Regions from separate parts of the Carnobacterium viridans genome, predicted to be linked through region 3. Evidence: a T-box and tRNA genes for the amino acid it is inferred to sense, from the RefSeq annotation. Region 3 holds a T-box; the other regions hold tRNA genes.
The links. The T-box of region 3 lies ahead of BLT48_RS13045 (valine--tRNA ligase). A T-box ahead of a tRNA ligase gene usually reads a tRNA of that ligase, here a tRNA-Val.

Region 1 (5,590 bases), 1.9 Mb from region 3:
GGCGTAGACGATGGACAACAGGTTGAGATTCCTGTACCAGTTGGTTTTGTTTGAACAATGGAGGGACACAGTAGGCTAAGGAATACGCGCTGTTGGATATGCGCGTCCAAGCAACAAGTTTTGAAGTGAGTCAAATGCTTGCTTCTTTAAGAACAAGTTGTGATGGGGAGGGAAATTAAGTACCGAAGTTCCCGATGTCACACTGTCAAGAAAAGCTTCTAGTTAGAAACCAACTGCCCGTACCGCAAACCGACACAGGTAGTCGAGGAGAGAATCCTAAGGTGTGCGAGAGAACTCTCGTTAAGGAACTCGGCAAAATGACCCCGTAACTTCGGGAGAAGGGGTGCTGACCAATTGGTCAGCCGCAGTGAATAGGCCCAGGCGACTGTTTATCAAAAACACAGGTCTCTGCAAAATCGTAAGATGACGTATAGGGGCTGACGCCTGCCCGGTGCTGGAAGGTTAAGAGGATGGGTTAGCTCTCGGGCGAAGCTCAGAATTGAAGCCCCAGTAAACGGCGGCCGTAACTATAACGGTCCTAAGGTAGCGAAATTCCTTGTCGGGTAAGTTCCGACCCGCACGAAAGGCGTAACGATCTGGGCACTGTCTCAACGAGAGACTCGGTGAAATTATAGTACCTGTGAAGATGCAGGTTACCCGCGACAGGACGGAAAGACCCCATGGAGCTTTACTGCAGTTTGATATTGAGTGTTTGTACAGCTTGTACAGGATAGGTAGGAGCCATTGAAGCCAGGACGCCAGTCTTGGTGGAGGCGTTGGTGGGATACTACCCTTGCTGTATGACCACTCTAACCCACAGCCCTTATCGGGCTGGGAGACAGTGTCTGACGGGCAGTTTGACTGGGGCGGTCGCCTCCTAAAGTGTAACGGAGGCGCCCAAAGGTTCCCTCAGAATGGTTGGAAATCATTCGCAGAGTGTAAAGGCATAAGGGAGCTTGACTGCGAGACCTACAAGTCGAGCAGGGACGAAAGTCGGGCTTAGTGATCCGGTGGTTCCGCATGGAAGGGCCATCGCTCAACGGATAAAAGCTACCCTGGGGATAACAGGCTTATCTCCCCCAAGAGTCCACATCGACGGGGAGGTTTGGCACCTCGATGTCGGCTCATCGCATCCTGGGGCTGTAGTCGGTCCCAAGGGTTGGGCTGTTCGCCCATTAAAGCGGTACGCGAGCTGGGTTCAGAACGTCGTGAGACAGTTCGGTCCCTATCCGTCGCGGGCGTAGGAAATTTGAGAGGAGCTGTCCTTAGTACGAGAGGACCGGGATGGACACACCTCTGGTGTACCAGTTGTTCTGCCAAGGGCATTGCTGGGTAGCTATGTGTGGACGGGATAAACGCTGAAAGCATCTAAGCGTGAAGCCCCCCTCAAGATGAGATTTCCCATCACGTAAGTGAGTAAGACCCCTGAGAGATGATCAGGTAGATAGGTTGGAAGTGGAAGTATAGCGATATACGGAGCGGACCAATACTAATCGGTCGAGGACTTAACCAAAGCAATACCCGGTGTACGAAGGTAAGCAAACGAAAGACACTTTAGACTTTATCCAGTTTTGAGAGTCCAACGGACTTTCGATTGACATTGTGTGGTGATGAGGGCAAGAAGGTCACACCTGTTCCCATGCCGAACACAGAAGTTAAGCTTCTTAGCGCCGATGGTAGTGAAGGGTTTCCCTTTGTGAGAGTAGGACGTTGCCACGCAGAATCAATTATTCCGCAATAGCTCAGTTGGTAGTAGCGCATGACTGTTAATCATGATGTCGTAGGTTCGAGTCCTACTTGCGGAGTTCCATAGTCAAACTATGTAACTAAAACGTGAATAGTTTTGGTGAACCGAATCTGGAGAGTTGTCCGAGCGGCCGAAGGAGCATGATTGGAAATCATGTAGGCGGTGAACGCTGTCTCAAGGGTTCGAATCCCTTACTCTCCGTTCAAAAAACGGCCCGTTGGTCAAGCGGTTAAGACACCGCCCTTTCACGGCGGTATCACGGGTTCGATTCCCGTACGGGTCATCAGTAACATCGTTACTGGTTAAGGAATGCAGTAAGGATTCACACTCGGAGGTTTAGCTCAGCTGGGAGAGCATCTGCCTTACAAGCAGAGGGTCGGCGGTTCGATCCCGTCAACCTCCATTGTTACAAAAAGGTCTCGTGGTGTAGGGGTTAACATGTCTGCCTGTCACGCAGAAGATCGCGGGTTCGATTCCCGTCGAGACCGTTGGTTTACGAATAAAATAAACCATCTTTAAGATGGCCTGGTAGCTCAGTTGGTAGAGCACTTGATTGAAGCTCAAGGTGTCGGCAGTTCGATTCTGTCCCAGGCCACCATTATATGGAGGGGTAGCGAAGTGGCTAAACGCGGCGGACTGTAAATCCGCTCCTTCGGGTTCGGCAGTTCGAATCTGCCCCCCTCCACCATTTTTTTAAAATCAACACCCTTTTATCCGATAGGGGTATAGTTTAAAGGTAGAACTATGGTCTCCAAAACCATCAGTGTGGGTTCAATTCCTACTACCCCTGCCATTTTTAGAATAAGATTGGCAAAAAAGAATAGGATTATTACCATGGCGATTGTGGTGAAGTGGTTAACACACCGGATTGTGGTTCCGGCATGCGTGGGTTCGAACCCCATCAGTCGCCTTTTTTTTATGGGCTATAGCCAAGCGGTAAGGCAAGGGACTTTGACTCCCTCATGCGTTGGTTCGAATCCAGCTAGCCCAGTTTAATTGAATAGTATTCAACTAAAAAGATGGCGGTATAGCCAAGTGGTAAGGCAGAGGTCTGCAAAACCTTCATCACCGGTTCAAATCCGGTTACCGCCTTACATCAGAAAAGATGAAAAAGAGCAGTCCATATGCCGGCGTGGCGGAACTGGTAGACGCGCTGGACTCAAAATCCTGTGCCCGCGAGGGCGTGCCGGTTCGATTCCGGCCGCCGGTATACTAAAGAGCCCCAAGAACATCTTGTTCTTGGGGCTCTTTTTCTGTTTGAATAGACTCTTCGTCAGCTTGCTTGTAGCCATGGAATCATTTGCATGGCTACAAGCAAATCTATTCCACCAATAATTTCGTGCCATTAATTTAACTAAGCTATCAATATTAAAAAGTATAGAGCCCAAATTCAATATCCCTAATACTTTTGAAGGTATGGAGATTCAACCTATTTTTGTAATATAAGGATACTTTATTCATTATTTTTGTGCTATCTGTTATGATGGTGGTGTAAATATCAAATGTTTTCTTTATATGTAACCGCTTACTAATTTAAGTATATTCTATTGATTTTATGTAGATGTTCGTTCAAATTTATTGCCTAAAAGGAGAGGATAATATGTCAACAAGATCTACTTTCTCAAAAGCTGAAATTAGAAAAAACAACCCTCTATTTTCGCCATTGCGTGCGGTAGTAGAGACAACGATGTATGGGAATAATATTAATGAAATAGAAACGATTGAAGAAGCATACTTACTGGCTAAAGAATCAATGCATACTGTCGTCACTGATTTATTAGTTAAGCATCCAGAAAAATTAGGCTTGCCATTTGGAGCAAAAGTTCTGGTTGAAAATGGTGGAGCAGTGGTAGGTCGTACTGCAGCAGCAAAACGTATTTTGGGAGAAAATTCTGAAGAAGATGCTAAATTGGCTCCAATCATTCGGGAAGCTATTTATCAAGGTGAAAATAACAAGCGCTATAAAGGAACGGCTTACGTTGGTTTAGATCCTGAATTTATGGTGAAAGCTCATTTGAGTGTGCCTGTTGGCCAAGAAAATAACTTATACTCTTGGTTATTAAATTTCCAAATTTGTAATGAATTGTATGACGAAATGTATCTAGAATCAAGACCAATAAATGAAGGCGATATCTTTATTTATCAAGATCCAGAATGGCATCATCCGGATTATCCAATGGGTCTGGCTTATTTTGATTCAGAGCATAACACAGCAGTCATTTTAGGTATGAATTATTTTGGAGAGTTAAAGAAAGCAACGTTAACACTTGCTTGGGGCACAGCTCACCGTTTAGGGTACGTTGCATGTCATGGTGGTCAAAAAAAATTCACTTTAACGAATGGAAAAAACTATGTGTCAGCATTTTTTGGACTATCCGGATCAGGGAAGTCTACATTAACACATGCGAAACATGAACATAAATATAAAGTGGAAGTTTTGCATGATGATGCCTTCATTATTTCCTTAAAGAATGGTTTATCTATTGCACTAGAACCTGCTTATTTTGATAAAACACAAGATTACCCTTCAGATCATGTAGAAGTTGATTATTTTGTGACGGTACAAAATGTAGCGGTCACGCTAGATGAAAATGGCGATAAAGTTTTACTGACAGAAGATTTACGTAATGGTAATGGTAGAACTATAAAGTCACGTTACTCTACTTCAAATCGTGTAGATAAATTCGATGAACCCATAGATGCAATCTATTGGATTATGAAAGATGAAAGTTTGCCACCCGTAATGAAGATAAATGACCCGATACTTGCTGCAACATTTGGAGCTACTCTAGCTACAAAACGTTCTACAGCTGAACGATTGAAAAAAGGGATCGATGTCAATAAACTTGTGATTGAGCCGTATGCAAATCCATTCCGTATTTATCCACTTGATGAAGACTATCATCATTTTAAAGCATTGTTTACGGATCAAAAGATCAATTGTTATATTTTAAATACAGGATTTTTTGGAGATAAAAAAGTTACTGCTGCTATTACTCTAAGCAGTATTGAATCAATCGTTGAAGAAACAGCAGAATTTAAACCTTTTGGAACCCTAAATGACTTGAGTTACCTAGTGGTTGATGGATATGAGCCCGAGTTTGACAATCAAGAGTATCATCAGTTGGTTCAAGAACGTTTAAACATGCGTGTAGCTTATATTCAAGAACAAAAGGAAAAAAATCAACTGAATGTTTTACCAGACGAAGCATTAGAAGCCATGCAAGCATTGATTGAATAAAAAGATAGTACTTGCATTAAAGGTCAATTATTTCAACTCATCCTTTTCATTTACGAGAAAGGAGTATAAAAAAATGAAAGAACACACGGTTGAAATTACGGAAACCGTTTTGAGAGATGCTCATCAGAGTTTGATGGCTACAAGAATGTCGACGCAAGAAATGCTGCCTATTATTGAAAAAATGGACCAAGTTGGGTACTATTCACTGGAATGTTGGGGAGGAGCTACTTTCGATGCTGCGATTCGTTTTCTAAATGAAGATCCTTGGGAAAGGTTAAGAGCCATAAAAAAAAGAGCGCCACACACAAAATTACAAATGTTGTTAAGAGGTCAGAATTTATTGGGTTATCGGCATTACGCTGATGATATTGTAGACAAATTTATTGAAAAAGCTAGTGAAAATGGTATAGATATTTTCAGAATTTTTGATGCCTTAAATGATTCTAGAAATTTGGAAGCTTCTTTAAAAGCAGTAAAAAAATATGGAAAACAGGCTCAGTTGACTATTTGCTATACCATAAGTGAAGTACACAAAATAGAGTACTATACTCAACTAGCTAAAGAACTGGAAAAAATGGGTGCAGATTCAATTTGTATAAAAG
Region 2 (5,590 bases), 330 kb from region 3:
CGAGAATCGAACTCGCATCAACAGCTTGGAAGGCTGTGGTTTTACCACTAAACTACACCCGCATTAAAAAGTGGCCTGGGACAGAATCGAACTGCCGACACCTTGAGCTTCAATCAAGTGCTCTACCAACTGAGCTACCAGGCCAAGTATTAAATTAAACGGTCTCGACGGGAATCGAACCCGCGATCTTCTGCGTGACAGGCAGACATGTTAACCCCTACACCACGAGACCAATTTTGCATTTAAAATTATCTTTTTTAAAAAGATAAATTGCGGGGACAGGACTTGAACCTGTGACCTTCGGGTTATGAGCCCGACGAGCTGCCAACTGCTCCACCCCGCGATAATATAAATGAATCATTTTAAAAAAGGAGGATAAGAGATTCGAACTCTTGCGTGCTTTTACACACCTGACGGTTTTCAAGACCGTTCCCTTCAGCCGGACTTGGGTAATCCTCCATAAGACTGATAAGATGATGCTATTAAATTAAACAAAATTGTTTATGACCCGTACGGGAATCGAACCCGTGATACCGCCGTGAAAGGGCGGTGTCTTAACCGCTTGACCAACGGGCCTTGAAAACTAACAATAATAAAAATACGGAGAAGGAGGGATTTGAACCCTCGCGCCGCGTTAACGACCTACACCCTTAGCAGGGGCGCCTCTTCAGCCACTTGAGTACTTCCCCAAAACAACTAAAATAATTATTGATTTATAAAATTATTCAATGGGCCTAAATGGACTCGAACCATCGACCTCACGCTTATCAGGCGTGCGCTCTAACCAGCTGAGCTATAGGCCCATAAAAAAAGCGAGTGACGAGAATCGAACTCGCATCAACAGCTTGGAAGGCTGTGGTTTTACCACTAAACTACACTCGCAAAAACGGTCTCGACGGGAATCGAACCCGCGATCTTCTGCGTGACAGGCAGACATGTTAACCCCTACACCACGAGACCTTTACTTTTAAAACTACCTTTTTTTCAAAAGATAAATTGCGGGGACAGGACTTGAACCTGTGACCTTCGGGTTATGAGCCCGACGAGCTGCCAACTGCTCCACCCCGCGATAATATAAATGAATCATTTTAAAAAAGGAGGATAAGGGATTCGAACCCTTGCGTGCTTTTACACACCTGACGGTTTTCAAGACCGTTCCCTTCAGCCGGACTTGGGTAATCCTCCATAATGATACAAGGTTACTTTAATCTTAACCGATTAATGGACCTTGTAGGACTCGAACCTACGACCGGACGGTTATGAGCCGTCTGCTCTAACCAACTGAGCTAAAGGTCCAAGATCTTTAAAAAATAATAATAGCGGCGAAGGGGATCGAACCCCCGACCTCCCGGGTATGAACCGGACGCTCTAGCCAGCTGAGCTACACCGCCATAATAATAAGGTAATAAAGATGAAATTTTATAAAAAGTGGAGCCTAGCGGGATCGAACCGCTGACCTCCTGCGTGCAAGGCAGGCGCTCTCCCAGCTGAGCTAAGGCCCCAAAATTTCAATCGGGAAGACAGGATTCGAACCTGCGACCCCTTGGTCCCAAACCAAGTGCTCTACCAAGCTGAGCTACTTCCCGTTACTGAGTTATTCTTTTTTTCAAAAGAAATGCACCCAAGAGGACTTGAACCTCTAACCCCTTGATTCGTAGTCAAGTACTCTATCCAATTGAGCTATGGGTGCAAATGGTGCCGAGGGCCGGAATCGAACCGGCACGGTGATCACTCACCGCAGGATTTTAAGTCCTGTGCGTCTACCTGTTCCGCCACCCCGGCATTAGAACAGCTTTTCATTCTTACGAATGACCTCACTAGTTGAACTAGTAAGCGAAAGACGGGATTCGAACCCGCGACCCCCACCTTGGCAAGGTGATGTTCTACCACTGAACTACTTTCGCAAAAAATGCCGGCTAAAGGAGTTGAACCCTCGACCCTCTGATTACAAATCAGATGCTCTACCAACTGAGCTAAGCCGGCTAAAGTGGTACTTCACTAATCATTCAACTAAAAAATGGTGCGGGTGAAGGGACTTGAACCCCCACGTCTCTCGACGCTAGATCCTAAATCTAGTGCGTCTGCCAATTCCGCCACACCCGCATAAAGTCTGGCATAACTAACCTTACTTGAATGATTAGTTATGAGTCATGCAGGATTCGAACCTGCGACCCTCTGATTAAAAGTCAGATGCTCTACCAACTGAGCTAATGACTCATGGTGGAGGTTGACGGGATCGAACCGCCGACCCTCTGCTTGTAAGGCAGATGCTCTCCCAGCTGAGCTAAACCTCCATGGGAAATAAAATTTTAATTGAATCTGCGTGGCAACGTCCTACTCTCACAAAGGGAAACCCTTCACTACCATCGGCGCTAAGAAGCTTAACTTCTGTGTTCGGCATGGGAACAGGTGTGACCTTCTTGCCCTCATCACCACACAATTTCAATCGAAAGTCCGTTGGACTCTCAAAACTGGATAAAGTCTAAAGTGTGTTTCGTTTGCTTACCTTCGTACACCGGGTCTTGCTTTGGTTAAGTCCTCGACCGATTAGTATTGGTCCGCTCCGTATATCGCTATACTTCCACTTCCAACCTATCTACCTGATCATCTCTCAGGGGTCTTACTCACTTACGTGATGGGAAATCTCATCTTGAGGGGGGCTTCACGCTTAGATGCTTTCAGCGTTTATCCCGTCCACACATAGCTACCCAGCAATGCCCTTGGCAGAACAACTGGTACACCAGAGGTGTGTCCATCCCGGTCCTCTCGTACTAAGGACAGCTCCTCTCAAATTTCCTACGCCCGCGACGGATAGGGACCGAACTGTCTCACGACGTTCTGAACCCAGCTCGCGTACCGCTTTAATGGGCGAACAGCCCAACCCTTGGGACCGACTACAGCCCCAGGATGCGATGAGCCGACATCGAGGTGCCAAACCTCCCCGTCGATGTGGACTCTTGGGGGAGATAAGCCTGTTATCCCCAGGGTAGCTTTTATCCGTTGAGCGATGGCCCTTCCATGCGGAACCACCGGATCACTAAGCCCGACTTTCGTCCCTGCTCGACTTGTAGGTCTCGCAGTCAAGCTCCCTTATGCCTTTACACTCTGCGAATGATTTCCAACCATTCTGAGGGAACCTTTGGGCGCCTCCGTTACACTTTAGGAGGCGACCGCCCCAGTCAAACTGCCCGTCAGACACTGTCTCCCAGCCCGATAAGGGCTGTGGGTTAGAGTGGTCATACAGCAAGGGTAGTATCCCACCAACGCCTCCACCAAGACTGGCGTCCTGGCTTCAATGGCTCCTACCTATCCTGTACAAGCTGTACAAACACTCAATATCAAACTGCAGTAAAGCTCCATGGGGTCTTTCCGTCCTGTCGCGGGTAACCTGCATCTTCACAGGTACTATAATTTCACCGAGTCTCTCGTTGAGACAGTGCCCAGATCGTTACGCCTTTCGTGCGGGTCGGAACTTACCCGACAAGGAATTTCGCTACCTTAGGACCGTTATAGTTACGGCCGCCGTTTACTGGGGCTTCAATTCTGAGCTTCGCCCGAGAGCTAACCCATCCTCTTAACCTTCCAGCACCGGGCAGGCGTCAGCCCCTATACGTCATCTTACGATTTTGCAGAGACCTGTGTTTTTGATAAACAGTCGCCTGGGCCTATTCACTGCGGCTGACCAATTGGTCAGCACCCCTTCTCCCGAAGTTACGGGGTCATTTTGCCGAGTTCCTTAACGAGAGTTCTCTCGCACACCTTAGGATTCTCTCCTCGACTACCTGTGTCGGTTTGCGGTACGGGCAGTTGGTTTCTAACTAGAAGCTTTTCTTGACAGTGTGACATCGGGAACTTCGGTACTTAATTTCCCTCCCCATCACAACTTGTTCTTAAAGAAGCAAGCATTTGACTCACTTCAAAACTTGTTGCTTGGACGCGCATATCCAACAGCGCGTATTCCTTAGCCTACTGTGTCCCTCCATTGTTCAAACAAAACCAACTGGTACAGGAATCTCAACCTGTTGTCCATCGTCTACGCCATTCGGCCTCGACTTAGGTCCCGACTAACCCTGGGAGGACGAGCCTTCCCCAGGAAACCTTAGTCATTCGGTGGACGGGATTCTCACCCGTCTTTCGCTACTCATACCGGCATTCTCACTTCTAAGCGCTCCACTAGTCCTCACGATCTAGCTTCAACGCCCTTAGAACGCTCTCCTACCATAGAACCAATGGTTCTATCCACAGCTTCGGTGTTATGTTTAGCCCCGGTAAATTTTCGGCGCAGGGTCACTCGACTAGTGAGCTATTACGCACTCTTTAAATGATGGCTGCTTCTGAGCCAACATCCTAGTTGTCTAAGCAACTCCACATCCTTTTCCACTTAACATAAACTTTGGGACCTTAGCTGGTGGTCTGGGCTGTTTCCCTTTCGACTACGGATCTTATCACTCGCAGTCTGACTCCCGGATATAAATCAATGGCATTCGGAGTTTATCTGAATTCGGTAACCCGAGAAGGGCCCCTAGTCCAAACAGTTGCTCTACCTCCATGATTCTAATTCCGAGGCTAGCCCTAAAGCTATTTCGGAGAGAACCAGCTATCTCCAAGTTCGATTGGAATTTCTCCGCTACCCACACCTCATCCCCGCATTTTTCAACATACGTGGGTTCGGTCCTCCAGTGCGTATTACCGCACCTTCAACCTGGACATGGGTAGATCACTTGGTTTCGGGTCTACGACCACATACTCATTCGCCCTATTCAGACTCGCTTTCGCTGCGGCTCCGTCTCATCAACTTAACCTCGCATGGGATCGTAACTCGCCGGTTCATTCTACAAAAGGCACGCTATCACCCATTAACGGGCTTTAACTATTTGTAGGCACACGGTTTCAGGGGCTATTTCACTCCTCTTCCGAGGTTCTTTTCACCTTTCCCTCACGGTACTGGTTCACTATCGGTCACTAGGGAGTATTTAGCCTTGGGAGATGGTCCTCCCGGATTCCGACGGAATTTCTCGTGTTCCGCCGTACTCAGGATACTGATCAGAGTGAAATAGGTTTCGATTACAGGGCTTTTACCTTCTTCGGCAGACCTTTCCAGGTCGCTTCTTCTACCTACTTCATTTATGACTCTATGTGTTCAGTCCTACAACCCCAGAAAGCAAGCTTTCTGGTTTGGGCTATTCCCGTTTCGCTCGCCGCTACTCAGGGAATCGATTTTTCTTTCTCTTCCTGCAGGTACTTAGATGTTTCAGTTCTCTGCGTCTACCTCTACTGACCTATGTATTCAGTCAGCAGTAACATCCTATCAAAGATGCTGGGTTCCCCCATTCGGAAATCTTTGGATCAAAGCTCACTTACAGCTCCCCAAAGCATATCGGCGTTAGTCCCGTCCTTCATCGGCTCCTAGTGCCAAGGCATTCACCGTGCGCCCTTATTAACTTAACCTATGGTTAACAGTTAATTTTTAAACCTCATCTTTCGATGAGAACCTTAAAAAAACTCATTTTTAAAACTTTTCGGTGTGTTTCTGGTTTGTTACTTGAATTACACTTTTTAACTTTATCCAGTTTTCAAAGAACAACGTATT
Region 3 (5,590 bases):
GCAATCTCAGACAATGTCTCTCCAAGCAAATTCATGTGATCCATTCCTATCGTTGTAATAACTGAGACTACTGGGTTAATAACATTTGTCGAATCATACAACCCACCTATCCCCACTTCAATTAGTACTACATCTGCATGTCCTTCACCAAAATAAATCAACATCATCATTGTAATAATTTCAAATTCACTTGGTCCGCCTAGGTCTATCTTTTTTAATTCTTCTGTAAGAGGATAGACAGTATTTGCTAAACGCAAAATCTCATCATCAGACAGTGGTTCACCATTGACGCTCACTCGTTCGTTAAACATTTCAATATATGGTGAAGTGAACGTCCCAACTATTTGTCCATTTGCTTCCAACATATTCCTCAAGAAAGCCAATGTAGAGCCTTTACCATTGGTGCCTGCTATATGAATCGATTTAAATTTTTTTTCTGGATGACCTAACTTACCTAACATCCATTCCATACGCTTTAATCCTGGCTTTTCACCAAAAGTTCTTGTTGCATGAATCCAGTTCAATGCTTCTTCATACTTAGTGAACATGACTTACCTCCACTTATTTATATTCCATACCTAGTTAATTATAAACTACCCTGTTCATTTCAACCATTAAAATATCGCCATTCATTCCATCCTTTACTATAATTCCTTCTCAAAAGAACAATAAAACGAGTAAAAAGCTAAGAGCGATCCTAGTTTTTACTCGTTTTATTTATAATAGGTTACTGATTAAAGTTGATTTTTCAGTACTTTTATACGTTCATTTACTGCAGCATGTTTTTCAAGGTAATCGCCTTGTTTTGCTTTTTCAGCTTCAACTACTGCATCAGGAGCATTATCTACGAATTTTTTATTCGCTAATTTTCCTTCTACACGTTTCACTTCTTTGTTCCATTTATCCAATTCTTTTTCTAAACGAGCGATTTCTTCTTCTAAATTGATCAATCCAGCTAGAGGCAAGTAAATTTCAGCACCTGTGATTACAGCTGACATAGCTGTTTCGGGAGCTTCTACATCACTTGAGATTGTCAATGTTTCAGGATTACAGAAGCGTTCAATATAAGAAGTATTATCTTTCAAGAATTGTTCGATTGTTTGATCGTTTGTTTTGATCAATATCTCAATTTTTTTAGATAATGGTGTATTTACCTCAGAACGGATATTACGAACCGAACGAATCAATTCCATCAGTACATCCATCCCTTTAGTCGCTGCTTCATCAGAAAGTTCTGGATGAACAACTGGGTATTCTGCTACCACTAAGGATTCTCCTTCGTGAGGAATATTTTCCCAAATCTCTTCAGTAACAAATGGCATGATTGGGTGTAACAGACGTAACGTCTGATCCAATACATAAGCTAAAATACTTCTAGTCGTTTGTTTTGCTTTTTCATCTTCTCCAAATAATACTTCCTTACTCATTTCGATGTACCAGTCACAAAAATCATCCCAAATAAAGTGATACAAGTGGCGACCCGCTTCACCAAATTCAAAACGCTCGAATAAGTCGGTTACTTTTTCAATGGTTTCATTTAATTTGGTTAAGATCCAGCGGTCAGCAACTGTTTTTTCACCTATTAAATCAATTTGATCGACAGTAAAGTTTTCCATATTCATCAATGCAAAGCGGCTAGCATTCCATATCTTATTGATAAAGTTCCATGCAGCATCCATTTTGTCATAACTAAAACGAACATCTTGCCCTGGAGCAGAACCATTAGACAAGAACCAACGCAGTGCATCCGCTCCATACTTTTCAATCACATCCATAGGATCGATCCCATTGCCTAGTGATTTACTCATTTTACGGCCATCTGTATCACGGATAAGACCATGAATCAATACATTATTAAATGGTCGTTTTCCAGTAAATTCTAAACTTTGGAACATCATGCGGCTAACCCAGAAGAAAATAATGTCGTATCCTGTTACCAAAGTATTGGTAGGGAAATAACGATTGAAATCTTCAGAATCTTCATCGGGCCATCCCATTGTAGAAAACGGCCATAAAGCTGAACTAAACCACGTATCCAAAACATCTGGATCTTGTACCCAATTTTCATTATCTTCAGGTGCTTCCATTCCTACATATAACTCACCACTTGTTTTATGGTACCAAGCAGGAATACGGTGACCCCACCACAATTGGCGTGAGATTACCCAATCGTGAACATTTTCCATCCAACGCATATAGGTATTTTCGAAACGCTCTGGCACAAAATTAACTTTCTCTTCTGTTCCTTGGCTTTCGATTGCTTCTTTAGCTAGTGGTGCCATATTTACAAACCATTGCGTAGATAACCTTGGTTCTACTACAACTCCTGTGCGTTCTGAATGACCAACACTGTGAACCACTTTTTCGATTTTGATCATTCGTCCTTCAGCTTCTAAATCTTTTACCACGGCTTTACGAGCTTCAAAACGATCCATCGATTCATACTTGCCAGCCAATTCATTCATTGAACCATCATCATTCATCACATTAATTTGTGGCAAATTGTGACGTTTCCCAACTTCAAAGTCATTCGGATCATGAGCAGGAGTGATTTTCACAACACCTGTACCAAAATCCATTTCAACATAATCATCTACTATAATTGGGATTTCACGATTCATTAAAGGCAAGAGAACGGTCTTACCGATCAATTGTTGGTAGCGCTCATCGTCTGGATGAACCGCAATTGCTGTGTCTCCTAGCATCGTCTCAGGTCGCGTTGTCGCAATTTCTACTACTCCGCTACCATCTGTTAAAGGATAACTCATATGATAAAAGGCACCTTCAACATCTTGGTGAATAACCTCAATATCTGATAAAGCTGTTTTAGCTTTTGGATCCCAGTTGATGATATATTCTCCACGGTAAATTAGTTTTTTATCGTACATCGTTACAAATACTTTACGAACCGCTTCAGATAATCCGTCATCTAATGTAAAACGTTCACGGCTATAGTCAACTGAAATACCAACTTTTGCCCATTGTTCACGAATCACACTAGCGTATTCTTCTTTCCAATCCCAGACAGTATCAATAAACTTTTCACGTCCTAAATCGTAGCGTGAAATACCATTTTCAGCTAATTTAGCTTCTACTTTTGCTTGGGTTGCAATCCCTGCATGATCCATACCTGGCAACCATAAAGTGTCAAAGCCTTGCATTCTTTTTTGTCTAACAATAATATCTTGTAAGGTTGTATCCCATGCATGACCTAAATGCAATTTCCCTGTTACGTTTGGAGGAGGAATAACGACAGAGTAAGCCTCTTTTGTCTTATCTCCACTTGGCTTAAATAGCCCTTTTTCTACCCATTTTTCATAACGACCAGCTTCTACTTCATTTGGTTGGTATTTAGTAGACATTTTCAATTCATCAGTCATTCTATCTCTCCTTTACAATTTTAATTAAACGATTTATACAAACAAAAAAAGCACCCGTCCTAATAATAAATTATTATTAGGACGAATGCTGTTCACTCGCGGTACCACCTATATTGCGTACTTTTACTAATTTCAAAAGTACACCTCTTAGTTCCAATTTTAACGGATCGTTACTCCGAACAAAGTTACTGTATATTCACCTTGTCAGCTCCCAAGCTACCTTCATTTTATCACGACTAAGAACTCCCAGCATTCGTTCTTTTCTCTATCAGTCAGCAAATAAAATTACTCTTCTTGTTCATTGCCTTTTATTTTTACATAGTAGCATTAAAAAAGTTATTTTTCAATACATCTTATGGATTTCATTAACGTGCTGCTCTAGCTGCTTTGATCGCTTTATCATAGTCAGGTTCACTAGACATTTCAGGAACGATTTCTTGATACGTGATTTCACCTCTTGGGTTAACAACAAATACTGAGCGTGCTAATCGATCAAGATCTTCCATTACTAAACCATACGCGTTACCAAAACTTAATTCACTATCATGCAACATTTCCATTGAAATGTCTTTTCCAGCACACCATTCAGCTTGTTCTTCTTTGGTGTTATTTGAAATAGTGATCAATTGCACACCCTCTAATTCGCTGGCGATTTTATTGAATTCTTTTGCTTGTAAAGCACATACTCGTGTATCAATATCTGGAATGACACTGATTAAAACAACTTTTCCGGAAAATTCGTTTAATCCAACTGTTTCATCCACTAAGTTTTTAATATTAAATTCAGGCGCTTTATCTCCAACCTTTGTTTGAATACCTCTTAGTTTATGTGGTGTACCTTTTCTAGTAATTTCCATATTAAACACTCCTATTCTAAGACTTATCTTAGAACAGTATACGAATAATCATTTTTTAAAGCAATATTTCCGTACAAATAGTCAGATTCTATTGTTTTCTAACTTATCTAATTTTTTTTATTTCAATTATTTTTTTCAATTGGATTTCCAGGATATAGTGCTTCGTTTTGATAGACCATTGTAAAAATTTCACTGGAGAAATCGATATATTTCATTTGAATAGTATCCGGTACTTTTATTCTTCCAGGAGCAAAATTTAAAATAGAATTGATACCGGCATCAATTAGATCATCAACTACTTCTTGTGATACCTCACTAGGTACAGCACAAATAGCTGTCTGAATTTGTTGTTTCCTAACAAGTTCTTTCATTCTTTCCATAGGAAAAATTGGTACACCTGATATTTCTTTTCCTAAATAAGGCGATTGACTGTCAAAAGCACACTTGATCGTAATGTTTTTTTCTTTCTTGAAATTATTAGTTAAAATAGCTTTCCCTAAATTCCCCACTCCTATAAGCACTACATTAATGATATTATTCACATTTAATAACTCACGAAATACTTCAGTTACATAAACAACCTCATACCCGTATCCGCTCCTTCCTAATTCACCAAAATGAGAAAAATCTCGACGAATCGTCGCTGAAGGAATTTGTGTCAGTTGACTCAATTCTTTTGATTTTATGCGCTCTACTCCTGTTTCGTTCAATTTTTTTAATGAACGATAATAGATAGGTAACCTTTGAGCTGTTGCATTTGGAATTTGATGTATTTTAGTCGTTATCTCCACTTATCCTGCCTCCTGTCCTTTAAATTTCTTCATTATCATATCATCTTTCAATGATTAACTCAATATAATTGTGATGTTAATCACAATTATATTGAACAAAAAAAGAAGACGGATATCTCCGGCTCTATACTTTTTAGTATTGATAGCTTAGTTAAATTAATGGCACGAAACTTCTGGAGGAATAGGGTTTACTTGTAGCTTGCATTGAATTCAATGGCTCTCCACAAGCAAATCCGTCTATTCCAGAAGAAATGTTATTTACTTCTATCAACACCATTTGACGAAGAGTCTTATTTACTTTTGTCTTCTTTCTTTCTAAACTTCCTATGCATAATCGTTTATCGAAAAAACGACATTTCCACCTACAACTGTTTTCGAAACGACTAGGTCTTTCAAACTATCTTTTTCTATTAAAAAAGGATTTTGTTTTAAAATTGTAAAGTCACTGATATAACCAGGTTTTATTTTCCCTCTAGTATCCTCTTTATACCCTGCAATAGCACTCCCAGTTGTGTAAAGCGATAAAGCTTCAAATACAGAAAGCTCTTCTTCCGGAAAATAA

Region 1: it encodes a tRNA-Val, which carries the amino acid that the T-box ahead of BLT48_RS13045 (valine--tRNA ligase) is inferred to sense. The anticodon was not compared.
Region 2: it encodes a tRNA-Val, which carries the amino acid that the T-box ahead of BLT48_RS13045 (valine--tRNA ligase) is inferred to sense. The anticodon was not compared.

The regions. Positions count from the first base shown of each region.
Region 1 is NZ_FNJW01000008.1:517,701-523,290, reverse strand. It holds rRNA gene BLT48_RS03965 (23S ribosomal RNA) at 1-1,513, shown strand, start outside; rRNA gene rrf (5S ribosomal RNA) at 1,604-1,719, shown strand; tRNA gene BLT48_RS03955 (tRNA-Asn) at 1,732-1,805, shown strand; tRNA gene BLT48_RS03950 (tRNA-Ser) at 1,860-1,948, shown strand; tRNA gene BLT48_RS03945 (tRNA-Glu) at 1,959-2,030, shown strand; tRNA gene BLT48_RS03940 (tRNA-Val) at 2,078-2,150, shown strand; tRNA gene BLT48_RS03935 (tRNA-Asp) at 2,163-2,235, shown strand; tRNA gene BLT48_RS03930 (tRNA-Phe) at 2,270-2,345, shown strand; tRNA gene BLT48_RS03925 (tRNA-Tyr) at 2,352-2,435, shown strand; tRNA gene BLT48_RS03920 (tRNA-Trp) at 2,467-2,540, shown strand; tRNA gene BLT48_RS03915 (tRNA-His) at 2,585-2,657, shown strand; tRNA gene BLT48_RS03910 (tRNA-Gln) at 2,667-2,738, shown strand; tRNA gene BLT48_RS03905 (tRNA-Cys) at 2,769-2,839, shown strand; tRNA gene BLT48_RS03900 (tRNA-Leu) at 2,874-2,957, shown strand; gene BLT48_RS03895 (phosphoenolpyruvate carboxykinase (ATP)) at 3,348-4,988, shown strand; gene BLT48_RS03890 (oxaloacetate decarboxylase subunit alpha) at 5,062-5,590, shown strand, end outside.
Region 2 is NZ_FNJW01000008.1:2,082,918-2,088,507, reverse strand. It holds tRNA gene BLT48_RS11585 (tRNA-Gly) at 1-62, opposite strand, end outside; tRNA gene BLT48_RS11580 (tRNA-Phe) at 72-144, opposite strand; tRNA gene BLT48_RS11575 (tRNA-Asp) at 160-232, opposite strand; tRNA gene BLT48_RS11570 (tRNA-Met) at 271-343, opposite strand; tRNA gene BLT48_RS11565 (tRNA-Ser) at 370-459, opposite strand; tRNA gene BLT48_RS11560 (tRNA-Glu) at 505-576, opposite strand; tRNA gene BLT48_RS11555 (tRNA-Ser) at 602-689, opposite strand; tRNA gene BLT48_RS11550 (tRNA-Ile) at 730-803, opposite strand; tRNA gene BLT48_RS11545 (tRNA-Gly) at 812-882, opposite strand; tRNA gene BLT48_RS11540 (tRNA-Asp) at 888-960, opposite strand; tRNA gene BLT48_RS11535 (tRNA-Met) at 997-1,069, opposite strand; tRNA gene BLT48_RS11530 (tRNA-Ser) at 1,096-1,185, opposite strand; tRNA gene BLT48_RS11525 (tRNA-Ile) at 1,223-1,296, opposite strand; tRNA gene BLT48_RS11520 (tRNA-Met) at 1,318-1,391, opposite strand; tRNA gene BLT48_RS11515 (tRNA-Ala) at 1,430-1,502, opposite strand; tRNA gene BLT48_RS11510 (tRNA-Pro) at 1,513-1,586, opposite strand; tRNA gene BLT48_RS11505 (tRNA-Arg) at 1,617-1,690, opposite strand; tRNA gene BLT48_RS11500 (tRNA-Leu) at 1,694-1,782, opposite strand; tRNA gene BLT48_RS11495 (tRNA-Gly) at 1,833-1,904, opposite strand; tRNA gene BLT48_RS11490 (tRNA-Thr) at 1,911-1,983, opposite strand; tRNA gene BLT48_RS11485 (tRNA-Leu) at 2,019-2,103, opposite strand; tRNA gene BLT48_RS11480 (tRNA-Lys) at 2,145-2,217, opposite strand; tRNA gene BLT48_RS11475 (tRNA-Val) at 2,219-2,294, opposite strand; rRNA gene rrf (5S ribosomal RNA) at 2,322-2,437, opposite strand; rRNA gene BLT48_RS11465 (23S ribosomal RNA) at 2,528-5,448, opposite strand.
Region 3 is NZ_FNJW01000008.1:2,408,562-2,414,151, reverse strand. It holds gene BLT48_RS13050 (bifunctional folylpolyglutamate synthase/dihydrofolate synthase) at 1-548, opposite strand, end outside; gene BLT48_RS13045 (valine--tRNA ligase) at 735-3,380, opposite strand; T-box leader at 3,455-3,691, opposite strand; gene tpx (thiol peroxidase) at 3,746-4,237, opposite strand; gene BLT48_RS13035 (redox-sensing transcriptional repressor Rex) at 4,360-5,028, opposite strand; gene BLT48_RS13030 (amidohydrolase) at 5,353-5,590, opposite strand, start outside.